Regions from separate parts of the Amycolatopsis sp. NPDC004169 genome, predicted to be linked through region 3. Evidence: riboswitches for the same ligand, from Rfam matches in the RefSeq annotation. Region 3 holds a riboswitch; each other region holds the start of a gene.
The links. Region 3 has a riboswitch for thiamine pyrophosphate ahead of ABZX11_RS39680 (thiamine ABC transporter substrate-binding protein). Riboswitches for the same ligand answer to the same signal wherever they lie in the genome.
Positions count from the first base shown of each region.

Region 1 (4,314 bases), on a different contig from region 3:
TCCTTCGTGAGCCGGACGAAGTACGGGTCCTTCGACAGCGGCCCGTTCGTGGTGATCGTCTGCTTCGGCAGGTCGGCCTTCATCTTGTCGGCCGCGGCGAGGTACCGGGCGGCGTCCGCCGCGGCGCCGTTGTGCTGGGCCAGGTCCGCGGCGCAGACGAGCCCGGCGATCACCGAGGCGATGGTCGACGGGGACCAGCCGTCCTGCTCCTCCCAGCGCTCCTGCTGGGTGTACGGCGAGGGCTGCCCGTTCGGCCCCCGGTACCCGAGGATGAACTCGGCGGCCTTGCGGACGCCGGGCCACAGGTCGTTCCGGCCGAGCTGCTGGGCGAGCACGATCGGGAACGCGGTCTCGTCGAGCTGGACCGACGTCCAGTACGGGACGCCGTCGACCCGGCTGTTCTGCGGCAGGTGCCCGTCGGGCTGCTGCTGCGTGCCGAACATGTAGGTCACCGCGCGGTTCGCCGCGGCCGTGTCGCCGCCGGCGGCCAGGCCGGTGGCGATCTGGTAGAGGTCGCGCGGCCAGACGAGGTGGTAGGTGCCCGACGGCGACCACTCCGGGTCGTTGTTCCCGAACCGCCACGGCATGCTCGGCGACGCGATGAAGGCACCCGGGTGGTGCTTGTCCTCGCTCGCGGCGAGCGTGAGCATCGACGCCTTGTACAGGTCGCGCTCGGCGTCGGTCTTCAGCGACGACGGCGGCTTGCCGACCCCGCGCAGGTACTGCTCCCACCCGCGGTCGTACGCGCGCGTGATGTCGCGGACGCCGCGCCGCTGCGACGCCTGCGCGCTCTTCAGCGCGTCGGCGGCCTTCGCGCCCATGCCGAGGGCGAGGGTGACGTGCCGGTTGCGCAGGCCGTCGGCGTTCGTCTGCCCGGTCAGCACGACGTTGCCCTTGGTCGCCGTGTCGTATTCGGCCAGCTTGAAGGTCTTGGCGAGCTGCGTGTTCCCGTCGGACGCGCCCGCGTACCCGACGCTCGTCTTCGTGAACGCGGGCTTCGCGGTGAGCGCAGCGGCGTTGGTCGCGTCCTGGGCGGTGACGGCGTCACGGGCCCGGGCGGCCGAGTCGTCGGAGCCGTCGTTGGTCAGGTCCGGGTCGGCGACCGCGTAGAGCTGGTAGGGCCGGCCGGTCAGCGACTGGAAGTCGACGTCCACCAGCACGGTCGTGGCGGCGGGATCGGTGACGTAGGTCTTGCGGAGGCGCCAGCGGTGCTGGTCGTCGGTGATCGTCTGCTCGTAGGTCAGGCTGTCGTCATCGGTCCGCCGCACCTGCTGCGACTTCGCCGAGTAGTCGGTGACGGCGAAGCTCCGGCCGTCGGTGACGACGAAGTCCATCGACCGGACACTCGGTGTCGACAGGTCCGGGTAGTAGACCTCGGACAGCTGCCCGCCCTGGAGGGTGAACCAGACGTTGCTGGACCGGTCGTGGGCGGTCCCGAAGCCGGTCTTGTTCGCGGGCAGCCAGCTGGGATGGGTCCCCGGGGCGCCGGGAGCCTCGCCCTGAGCCGCCGCGGTCCCCGGGATCAGGCCGGTGACCAGCAGCCCGGCGAGGGCGCCGAACATGAGTTTTCGCATATCAACCCCACAGAAGATCGCTTCTGCACCGTTACAGAAGCGACTTGGGAGTCTGCCGCCGATCCTTCACCGGCGCATGGTCCGATCCGGTGAACCACTGACCGTCACTGGTCCGGTGAACCGGTTCACGGACAGCGAACGGACTTCCCGCCCGAGCGGGCGCAGAATTGTATTACCTGCAACGGTGTAATCGAGGTGCCCTCATGGAAGACGCGATGGACGCCTACTCGCGCGCGGTCAGCACCGTCGCCGCGACCGTCACCCCGCACGTCGCCGGGGTGCAGCTCGCGCGGGGCAGCGGCTCGGCCGTCGTCTTCGCCGACGACGGCCACCTGCTCACCAACGCCCACGTCGTCAGCGACCACCGGAAGGGCGTCGCCACCTTCGCCGACGGCCGCGAAGTGCCCTTCGACGTCGTCGGCGCCGACCCGCTGTCCGACCTCGCCGTGCTGCGCGCCCGGGGCGAGACACCGGCGGCGGCCCGGCTGGGCGACGCCGACCGGCTCGTCGTCGGGCAGCTCGTGGTCGCGGTCGGGAACCCGCTCGGCTTCTCGGGGACCGTCACCGCCGGGGTCGTCAGCGCGCTCGGGCGGGCGCTGCCGGTGCGGCAGGGGCGCGCCACCCGCGTGATCGAGGACGTGATCCAGACCGACGCCGCGCTCAACCCCGGCAACTCCGGCGGCGCGCTCGCCGACTCCGCCGGGCGGGTCGTCGGCGTCAACACCGCGGTCGCCGGCGTCGGGCTCGGGCTGGCCGTGCCGATCAACGCGACCACGCGGCGGATCATCGACACGCTCGTGGTCGAGGGGCGGGTGCGGCGGGCGTACCTCGGTGTCGTCGGCGTGCCCGCGCCACTGCCGGACGACGTCGCCGAGCGCACCGGGCAGAGCGCCGGGCTCCGGGTGCGCGAAGTCGTCGCGGGCGGGCCCGCGGACCGGGCCGGGCTGCGCGCGGGGGACCTCGTGCTGACCGTCGGCCGCACGCGCGTCTCGGACGCGCAGGGCATCCAGCGGCAGCTGTTCGCGGAAGTGATCGGCACCGCACTGCCGATCACCGTGCTGCGCAACGGCGCCATGGTCGACGTCTACGCCACACCGGCAGAGTTGGTCGGGTGACTTGAGTATCGCGCCCCAGCGTGGCATGGTCGGTGGCACAACACCAACGCGGGAGCTCGCGCCATGGCGGGCTGAGAGGGTGACTTGCGTTTCGCAGGCGTCACCGACCGCATGAACCTGACCGGGTAATGCCGGCGTAGGGAGTGAAAGTCGTTGACGACGCTGGAGAATTCTGCTGCCGTTTCGGTGACGACCGGGCCGATCACCGGCTCGCGCAAGGTGTACCACCAGACCGAATCCGGGCTGCGGGTTCCGGCCCGCCGGATCGATCTGTCCAACGGTGAACACTTCGACGTCTACGACACTTCGGGCCCGTACACCGATCCCGAAGCTTCGATCGACGTCCACAGTGGACTGCACCGGCTACGGGCCGGCTGGGCCGACGGGCGCGAGCACAACACGCAGCTCGGCTGGGCCAAGCAGGGCGTCATCACCCGCGAAATGGAGTACGTCGCGGCGCGCGAACGGGTTTCGCCCGAGTTCGTCCGCGACGAGGTCGCCCGCGGCCGCGCGGTGATCCCGGTCAACCGCAGGCACCCCGAGTCCGAGCCGATGATCATCGGGAAGAACTTCCTGGTGAAGATCAACGCCAACATGGGCAACTCGGCCGTCTGGTCGTCGGTCGAGGAAGAGGTCGACAAGATGGTGTGGGCGACCCGCTGGGGCGCCGACACGATCATGGACCTCTCGACCGGCAAGCGGATCCACGAGACGCGGGAGTGGATCATCCGCAACTCGCCGGTGCCGGTCGGCACCGTGCCGATCTACCAGGCGCTGGAAAAGGTCAACGGGGAGCCGGAAAAGCTGTCGTGGGAGGTGTACCGCGACACGATCGTCGAGCAGTGCGAACAGGGTGTCGACTACGTCACCGTGCACGCCGGCGTGCTGCTGCGGTACATCCCGCTGACCGCGCGGCGCGTCACCGGGATCGTCAGCCGCGGCGGGTCGATCATGGCCGCGTGGTGCCTCGCGCACCACCAAGAGTCCTTTTTGTACACGCACTTCGAGGAGCTCTGCGAGATCCTCCGGCAGTACGACGTCACGTTCTCCCTCGGCGACGGCCTGCGCCCGGGTTCGATCGCCGACGCCAACGACCGCGCCCAGTTCGCCGAGCTGGAGACCCTGGGCGAGCTGACGCACATCGCGCGTTCGCACGACGTCCAGGTGATGATCGAAGGCCCCGGCCACGTGCCGATGCACAAGATCAAGGAGAACGTGGAGCTCGAGGAAAAGCTCTGCGGCGAAGCCCCGTTCTACACCCTCGGTCCACTCGCGACGGACATCGCCCCGGCCTACGACCACATCACGTCGGCCATCGGCGCGGCCCAGATCGGCTGGTACGGCACGGCGATGCTGTGTTACGTGACGCCGAAGGAGCACCTCGGCCTGCCCAACCGCGACGACGTGAAGACCGGCGTGATCACGTACAAGATCGCGGCGCACGCGGCGGACCTAGCCAAGGGGCACAAGTACGCGCAGGAGTGGGACGACGAGCTGTCGAAGGCGCGCTTCGAGTTCCGCTGGAACGACCAGTTCAACCTGTCGCTCGACCCGGACACCGCGCGTTCGTTCCACGACGAGACGCTGCCCGCCGAGCCGGCCAAGACCGCGCACTTCTGCTCGAT
Region 1 covers NZ_JBEXMD010000005.1:194,290-198,603, forward strand. The annotation lists gene ABZX11_RS09050 (glycoside hydrolase family 15 protein) at 1-1,574, opposite strand, end outside; gene ABZX11_RS09055 (trypsin-like peptidase domain-containing protein) at 1,778-2,689, shown strand; TPP riboswitch at 2,728-2,849, shown strand; gene thiC (phosphomethylpyrimidine synthase ThiC) at 2,843-4,314, shown strand, end outside.
Region 1: it holds a riboswitch for thiamine pyrophosphate, as region 3 does, so the genes downstream of both, thiC (phosphomethylpyrimidine synthase ThiC) here and ABZX11_RS39680 (thiamine ABC transporter substrate-binding protein) in region 3, are expected to answer to the same signal.

Region 2 (4,314 bases), on a different contig from region 3:
CGGCGGCGTCCCCGGCCAGCGCGGGCTCGACGCCGATCACGCGGGCCCGCGGGCAGCGGGCCCGGATCGCGGTGCCGACGCCGGCCGCCAGCCCGCCGCCGCTGACCGGCACCAGGACGACGTCGACGTCCGGCAGGTCCTCGGCGATCTCCAGACCCGCCGTGCCCTGCCCGGCGATGATGGCCGCGTCGTCGAACGGCGGGACCAGGGTCAGCCCGCGTTCGGCGGCCAGTTCGCGCGCTTTGCCCTCGTGTTCGCCGATCGGAACCTCGATCACCTCGGCGCCGTACGACAGGGTGGCCTCGACCTTGATCCGCGGCGTGACGTCGGGCACGACGATCACCGCGGGCACGCCGTACCGCTGCGCCGCGTACGCGACTGCCTGCGCGTGGTTGCCGCTGGAGTAGGCGATCACGCCGCGGGCACGGGCCGCGTCGTCGAGGCCCGCGATGGCGTTGAACGCGCCCCGCACCTTGAACGCCCCGACCGGTTGCAGGTTTTCGGGTTTGAGCCACAGGGTTCCGCGGGGATCCCAGGTCTGGAGCAGCAGGGGTGTGCGTACGGCGACATCCGCGACGCGCTTCGCGGCGGCCTCGATGTCAGAGATCGTCACCAGTTCCATGTGCCGAGTATGTCAAGAAAACGTTCGGTTCGGAGTGTCTATTATGGACAGACGGAGTGGTCCTCCTCACGCCGTGGCAACGCGGGGAGTGCCTCACGCGCCTGAAACGTTGGACAGGGGAGAACACGGACTACCTGAATCGGGATCATGACCAAGGAGAAAGAAGCGGCTTCCGAGGAGAAGGAAGAGAAGAAGGGCCTGCGGCTCGCACAGGTGCTGGCGGCGGCGCTGGCGGCGGTGACAGCGGCGCTGCTCGGTTCGACGCTGGGTGTCGCGGGCACGGTGATCGGGGCCGGCGTGGCGAGCGTGGTGTCGACGGTCGGCAGCGAGCTGTACCTGCGCTCGCTGGAGCGCACCCGCGAGGCGGCGCTGCGGGCGCGCCAGCTGGCGACGTCGGGGATCCGGCGGCGCGGGCAGGCGGAGGCGCCGGCGGAGGCACCTGCGGAGGTGCCGATCACCGACCAGCCGACCGTCCGGCTGGCGAAGCCCGAGCCGTCGCGGCTGCGCAAGCTGCGCTGGCCGTTGATCATCGGCACCAGCCTGGCGGCGTTCGCGGTGGCGATCCTGTCGATCGTCGGCTTCGAGTCGGCCACCGGCACCCAGATCGGCGGCGGAACGGGTTCGAGCATCGGCAGGATCCTCGGCGGCACCGGCGGCCACCAGGGCAAGACGCCGTCGACCACCCCGCCGACCAGCACGGACGACACGCAGGTGTCCCCGACGGAGACGACCACGACGCCGACCTCGACCGCGCCGGCGACGTCGTCCGAGACCCCGACGACCACCCCGAGCACGACGACGGAACAGCCGTCGACCGAGGTCCCGTCGACCACTGCGACCCCGCCGACCAGCAAGGGCGCCGCCGCGACGACACCGACGCCGTGACTCAGGCCAGGCGCGCCCGCAGCTCGCGGGCGGCCGCCTCCGGGTCCTCGGCTTCGGTGATCGCCCGGACCACCACGATCCGCGACGCCCCGGCCTCCAGCACCGACGGCAGCCGGTCGCCGTCGATGCCGCCGATGGCGAACCACGGCCGGTCCGGGGCCCACGCCGCCGTGTCGCGGACCAGGTCGAGGCCGGGCGCGGGGCGGCCCGGCTTCGTCGGCGTCGGCCAGCACGGGCCCGTGCAGAAGTAGTCGACGCCCGGCTCCGCGGCCGCGGAGAGGGCCTGGTCCAGCGAGTGCGTCGAGCGGCCGATCACCACGTCGTCGCCGAGGATCCGGCGGGCCAGCGGCACCGGGATGTCGTCCTGGCCCAGGTGGAGCACGTCGGCGCCGACGGCCAAGGCCACGTCGGCGCGGTCGTTCACCGACAGCAGCGCGCCGTGCCGGGCGCACGCCTCCGCCAGCACCTCCAGCGCCGCGATCTCGCCGGCCGCCTCCAGCGCACCGGTCTTGTCGCGCAGCTGGATGATGTCGACCCCGCCGGCCAGGGCCGCATCGGCGAAGGCGGCCAGGTCGCCGCGGGTCGTGCGGGCGTCCGTGCAGAGGTACAGGCGCGCCGAGTCGAGGCGGGCGCGGATCTTGTCACCGGAGAGGGCGGGCATAGCGGCGACCGTACCCCGCGCCGACCGAAGCAGGCGTCGCGCGCCCGTTGCCACGAAAGCCATCCGGCCGCGCCCGCGGTTGGATTATCGACGAACGGCGCAGTAGGGTGAAGGTGTCCGCACGGGAGCCCGAGGCACGGGCTGAGAGGGAGCTGCCGCTCCGACCGTGGAACCTGATCCGGGTCATGCCGGCGCAGGGAGCGTGATTCCATGACGAACCTGGCAGTGGTGGGCGGCGGCGTGATCGGCCTCGCCGCCGCGTGGCGCGCCGCGCGCACCGGCCGCAGCGTCACCCTCCACGACCCCGAACCCGCCCACGGCGGCGCGTCCTGGCTGGCCGGGGGCATGCTCGCCCCGGTCACCGAGGCCTGGCCGGGCGAGGAGGACGTCCTCCGCCTCGGCGAAGAGTCGCTCGAACGCTGGCCCGGCTTCGCCCGTGACCTCGCCGGAGAGGGCTTCGACCCCGGCTTGGCCGCGCACGGCACGCTCGTCGTCGCCTTCGACAGCGCCGACGCCGGTCACCTGGACATCCTGGCCGGTCACCTGCACGGGCTCGGCCGCGCGGCGGAGCGGCTCACCGGCCGGGAGGCCAAGCGGCTCGAGCCCGGTCTCGGATCCGTCCGAAGTGGACTCCACGTGCCCGGTGACCTGGCCGTGGACAACCGGAAACTCCTCGACGCCCTCTACGCCGCCTGCGTCGAACACCGAGTCCGGTTCGTCCGGGAGCGCGTCGAAGAGCTCCCGGACGCCGAAGCCGTCGTGCTCGCCGCGGGCGCCTGGACCGGGCGGCTGCACCCGCTGCTCGCCGACGCCGTCCGCCCGCTCAAGGGCGAAATCCTGCGGCTCAAGCCCCGTCGCGGCTGCCTGCCGCCGCCAACGCACACCGTCCGGGCCGTCGTCGAAGGCCGCCCGATCTACCTCGTCCCGCGCGGTGACGCCGAGCTCGTCCTCGGCGCCACCCAGTACGAGGCCGGGTTCGACCGGGCCGTCACCGCCCGCGGCGTGCGCGAGCTGCTCGAAGGCGCCGAGCGCGTCTTCCCCGCGATCACCGAGTACGAGCTGACCGAGACCGCCGCCGGCCTGCGGGCAGGCAGCCGGGACGCGCTGCCGTACCTCGGTGCCTTGGACGGCCGGGTGTTCGCCGCGACCGGGCACCACCGCAACGGCCTGCTGATGGCCCCGGTGACCGCGGACGCCGTGGTCGCCTGGCTCGACGGGGACGAGCCGCCGGAGGGCACGGCGGCCGCGTCCCCCGCCCGCCTGCACCAGAAGGAGCACGTGTGATGGAGATCAAGCTCAACGGCGAGTGGACGGAGTTCCCGGACGGCGCCACCGTCGCCGACGTCCTCGACCGCACCGGCGGCGCACGGCCGGGCATCGCCGTCGCGGTCGACGGCGTGGTCGTCCGCCGCGCCGACTGGGCGGCCACGGCCGTGCCCAAGGGGGCGGTCCTCGACGTGCTCACCGCGGTCCAGGGAGGCTGAAATGGACGTGGAACCGCTGGTCATCGGCACGACCAAGCTGACGTCCCGGCTGATCATCGGCACCGGCGGCGCGGCCAACCTCGCCGTGCTGGAACGTGCGCTGGTGGCGTCCGGCACCGAGCTGACCACGGTCGCCATGCGCCGCGCCGACGCCGAAGGCGGCTCGGGCGTCCTCGAGCTCCTCAAGCGGCTCGGCATCGAGCTGCTGCCGAACACCGCGGGCTGCCGCACGGCCGCCGAGGCCGTGCTCACCGCCCAGCTCGCGCGCGAGGCGCTGGAAACCGACCTGGTCAAGCTCGAGGTGCACGCCGACGACCGGACGCTGCTGCCGGACCCGATCGAGACCCTCGACGCCGCCGAACGCCTGGTCGCCGACGGGTTCACCGTGTTCGTCTACACGAACGACGACCCGGTGCTCGCGCTGCGGCTGGAGGAGGCGGGTTGCGCCGCGGTGATGCCGCTGGGCGCGCCGATCGGCACCGGCCTCGGGATCCGGAATCCGCACAACATCGAGCTGATCGTGTCGCGGGCGGGCGTCCCGGTGATCCTGGACGCCGGAATCGGCACGGCCTCGGACGCGACACTGGCGATGGAGCTCGGCTGCGACGCCGTCCTGCTGTCCACGGCGGTCACCCGGGCGGCCGATCCGGAGCGGATGGCCG
Region 2 covers NZ_JBEXMD010000005.1:204,444-208,757, reverse strand. The annotation lists gene ABZX11_RS09125 (threonine/serine dehydratase) at 1-622, opposite strand, end outside; gene ABZX11_RS09120 (hypothetical protein) at 770-1,507, shown strand; gene thiE (thiamine phosphate synthase) at 1,509-2,168, opposite strand; TPP riboswitch at 2,280-2,385, shown strand; gene thiO (glycine oxidase ThiO) at 2,379-3,452, shown strand; gene thiS (sulfur carrier protein ThiS) at 3,452-3,652, shown strand; gene ABZX11_RS09100 (thiazole synthase) at 3,654-4,314, shown strand, end outside.
Region 2: it holds a riboswitch for thiamine pyrophosphate, as region 3 does, so the genes downstream of both, thiO (glycine oxidase ThiO) here and ABZX11_RS39680 (thiamine ABC transporter substrate-binding protein) in region 3, are expected to answer to the same signal.

Region 3 (4,314 bases):
CGGCGTCCCAGCCGGACACCTGGAGCGCGCCCTTCTCGCCGGTGCTGGTCAGGGCCCGGTAACCGGCGAGGCTCCAGCCGTCCTCAGTGGACACCGATTCGGCGAGGAGCGCGACGATCGGCGTCACCAGCAACGCGAGCACGACGCCCGCGGCACCGACGACCCACCACTCGCCGCCCCGCGGCCGCCGGGCGCCGCCGGGACCGATCCGGGCGCCGTCCCGGCGCCGCCGGGCCAGCCCGCCGAGCACCAGCGCGGCGACCACGGCCGCGAACTGGATCAGCGACAGCGCGGCGGCCCCCGAGAGGTCGAGGAGGTCGACCGTCCGCAGGTAGATCTCGGTTTCCAGGGTCCGGTAGCGGGCGCCGCCGAGGATCAGCACGACACCGAAGCTGGTGGCGCAGAACAGGAACACCACGGCCGCGGCGGACGCGATGGCCGGCGCGAGCGCGGGCAGCGTCACCGACCGGAACGCCCGCCACGGCGACGCGCCGAGCGCCCGGGCGGCGTCGGTCGTCCGGGCGTCGAGCCGCGCCCACAGCCCGGCGACGGTCCGCGCGACGACGGCGACGTTGAAGAACGCGTTGGCCAGCACGATCGGCAGCACGCCGCCGTCCGGCCAGAGCGCGCGGAACGCCAGCCCGACGACCACGGTCGGCAGCACGAACGGCACGAGCACCAGCGTCCGCGCCAGGCCGACGCCGGGCAGCCGCACCCGGGCCAGCAGGAACGCCACCGGCAGCCCGGCCAGCACCGCGACCACCGTCGACGCGGCCGCGCTCCCGACGGTGAACCCGGCCAGCTGCCAGGTCCGCGGATCGCCGAGGACGACGTCGAGGCCACCTGCGGCGAACCCGCGGCCGATGATCGCGACGACCGGCCAGGCGAAGAACACCACCAGGAAACCGATCGGAGCCAGGCCGAGCAGCGCCAGGCCCAACCCGCGGGCGGTGCGGGGTGGGGCTACTGCTGCACGAGCGTGCGCCATTCGCCGATCCACTTCTCGCGTCCGGCCTGCACCTGGTCCGCGGGCAGCGTCTGCGGCTTCTGCGGCAGCGGCGCGACCTGCGCCCAGCCCTGCGGCAGGTCGACACCCTGGCGCGCCGGGTAGACGTACATGTTGGCCGCGACCGTCGCCTGGAACTGCTGGGACAGCAGGAAGTCCACCACCTTGCGGGCGTTCTCGACCTGCTTGCCGCCGGCCAGCACGCCGGCGTACTCGACCTGCCGGTAGCAGGTGTCGAGCAGCGCCTTGGTGCGCGGCTTCCCGTCGTCGCCGACCTCGGCGGCCGGCGAGGACGCGTACGAGACGACGATCGGCCGCGGCCCCTTGCCGGACGAGCCGGAGAACTGCTTGGTGTAGGCCTCTTCCCAACCGCTGACGACCTGGACGCCGTTGGCCTTCAGCTTCGTCCAGTAGTCCTTCCAGCCGGCGTCGCCGTACTTGGCGATGGTGCCGAGGAGGAACGCCAGCCCGGGGGACGCGGTCGCCGGGTCCTCGACGACCAGCAGGTCCTTGTACTTCGGGTCGGCCAGGTCGTCGTAGGTCTCCGGCGCGGGGAGGCCCTTGCCGGTGAAGTAGTTCGTGTCGACGTTGACGCAGACGTCGCCGACGTCGACCGCGGAGAGCCGGTGCTCGGGGTCGACGGCGTAGCGCTGCGGCCCGCGGTCGGCCTCCGGGCTGGTGTAGGGCTCGAAGACGCCCTCGCTGAGCGCGCGCGAGGCGAAGGTGGAGTCGACGCCGTACGCGACGTCGCCGATCGGGTTCGCCTTGGTGAGCACCAGCTTGTTGGTCAGCGATCCGGCGTCGCCCTGCTTGAGCACGGAGACCTTGATGCCCGACTGCTTCTGGAAGGCGTCGAGCACCTCCTGCGGCGCGAGGAAGGAATCGTGCGTCACGAGGGTGACGGTGGGCGTCTGCTGCGTGCCGCCGTCCCCGTCCGACAGCGAGCACCCGGCGGCGACCACGCCGACGACGGCGATGGCCGTCGCAGCCCTGCGTTTCATCTACCCTCCTGCACTTCGCCGGACGCGGAGGGGAAGCCCTCCCGTCGCCGGCATGATCCGGTCAGGTGCGAACGGTCGCGGATACCCGCCTCTCAGCCCGGCACCCGCCGGACTCCCGTGGCAACCGTGCAGCGTAGTCGAGGACGCAGGACGATGGAGACATGACGGAAATCTTGAGCGACTCCGAGGCCGACGGACGGCTGGGCGCGGGCTGGACCAGGACGGGTGCGGTGATCTCGCGCGAGGTGGAGCTGGCGAGCTTCCCCCAGGCGATCGAGGTGGTGAACCGGGTGGCGGAGCTGGCCGAGGCCGCCGACCACCACCCGGACATCGACATCCGCTGGCGCACGCTGACGTTCCGGCTCTCGACGCATTCGGCGGGCGGCTTGACGGCGAAGGACTTCTCACTGGCCGCCGAGATCGACGCGGTGCTCGCCGCCCTGTGATCCTGGTTACTCTGGGTGCACTTTTCCCGGGGTTCGACGTCTCTCGGTTACCGGAACCTTCGGGAGGGAGACGAGATGACTCAGGCAATCGTGGTCGGCACGGCAGCGTTCGCGACGATGGTGGCGGCGGCGGGCGGAGTGCTCTGGTTCACCGCCCGCAACCGCCGTCACCTGGACAGCTGAGAGTTCGATCACAGCTGTTAACGCGGGCCATGATCGGCGCGCTGTTCGGAGCGGAAGCATCGGTTTCACACCCCCGGGAACGCCATGAACAGCACCGCCCTGACCGCCGCCCAGCGCGCCTGGATCAACGCACTCGCCCCCGCGGTGGTGTTGATCGCGATCGCCCTGCTGGGCCTGCTCGGCTAGGCCGCACTGGCCGGTCGGACCAGCAGGTCCGGCGGGCTACCCGGCTTGGCCCGGTGTCTCGGGCGGCTCCGGGGCGGCGATGCCCGGAATGCCCGCCCCCGGCGCCGCCCGCGGTGCGCGCTGGTGAAAGCGGGCGTGTTCGACCCACCCTGGCGGGAGCCACCCGCCGGTCAACAGCTGCGGGTGGCGGGGGTGCACGGCAAGGGCCCAGGAGACGAACAGCAGTTCCGCCCAATCCGACTGGAGCATCCAGGAAATGGGGCCGTGCTCGCTGTTCCCGCTGAAGTGCACGGTCGCGGGCGCAACGACCGACAGACCGGAGATGTCGGTCCAGGGCCAGCGCAGGACGCTCGGGGTGTGCATGTAGAAGCCGTACTGGCTCAGGTAGACGTTCCCCTGCTCGATGGGGACCCAGCGCGGCACCGCCGCGGCCTGCGCGGCCCGGCGCGCCCGCGACTTGGCGATCGACCCGCCCACGAGCGTCCCGGCGACGAGCCCCAGCCCGACCGCGCCGGTGCCGAAGACCACGGGCGTGCTGACCTGCCAGCTGCCGTCGCCGAGCGCCCGGAAGTCGGAGAGCACGAACGACCCGCAGGCCCAGAACTTTTCGTCGCCGCCGATCGTCGGCGGAAACGGAGCGAGCACCTCATAGACGTCCTGCGTGCTCTGCCCGCCGGCCAGCAGGGCGGCGAGGTAACAGGTGTACCACAGCACTTCATCGCGCTGCGTCCACGGCGGCACCGGATTCGCTGCCGTTTTCTGCCCCATCGTGAGAACCTTCCAGCCACCGGACGATGCGGCGGCCGATCCTAATGGCCGGGCGGCCCGGCGGGGGCCGTTACCGAGCGGTCACCACCCGGCTCGCCCAATACCGGCCGATTCGGGCGGGCTACAAGGCGATGTGCTCCGGCGGCGGAAACCCGGCCGGCACGTCATCGGTCGTGGTCCAGTACTCCAGGCAGGACAGGCGGCCGTCTTCGGCGAACACGATGAGCCCGCCGCCAGGTGCGTCGGCTTCGATTGCGACCGGAGGGTCGGCGACCACCGCGATCGGCAGGGTCCGGTCGACTTCCAGGTTGATGCTCGGACACCCGCAGTCGCAGCGTCCGCTCACCCGGGCCGTCGGCGCCTGGGCTCGCAGTTCGGCGGCGCCGGGGAAGTCGCCGGCGAGCAACGCGTCCAGGGTCGTCCGCTCGTTCGGCGTCAGCGGACGGGTCGCCATCAGTAGCGGGCCATGTTCGGGATGGTCTTTTCGGCGACGCCGATGAGGTCGTCGACCTTCGCCACGTCGGCCGTGACGTCCTCGGCCGTCACCGAAGGCGCCTCGGACGACCGGTAGGCGACTTCGTTGCGACGGACCCGCATCCGGTTGAACGGGCGCAGGAGCGGTCCCAGCGGCGGATCGAGCTGCGCGAGAACCGCCTCGTAGACAGCGATGTGGCCACCCCGGCTCGTGGCGCGCAGGCCTTGGTTCTGCAGCACGGCAGCCAGC
Region 3 covers NZ_JBEXMD010000045.1:30,423-34,736, forward strand. The annotation lists gene ABZX11_RS39675 (iron ABC transporter permease) at 1-919, opposite strand, end outside; gene ABZX11_RS39680 (thiamine ABC transporter substrate-binding protein) at 964-2,007, opposite strand; TPP riboswitch at 2,030-2,136, opposite strand; gene ABZX11_RS39685 (4a-hydroxytetrahydrobiopterin dehydratase) at 2,169-2,453, shown strand; gene ABZX11_RS39690 (hypothetical protein) at 2,859-3,590, opposite strand; gene ABZX11_RS39695 (hypothetical protein) at 3,712-4,044, opposite strand; gene ABZX11_RS39700 (hypothetical protein) at 4,044-4,314, opposite strand, start outside.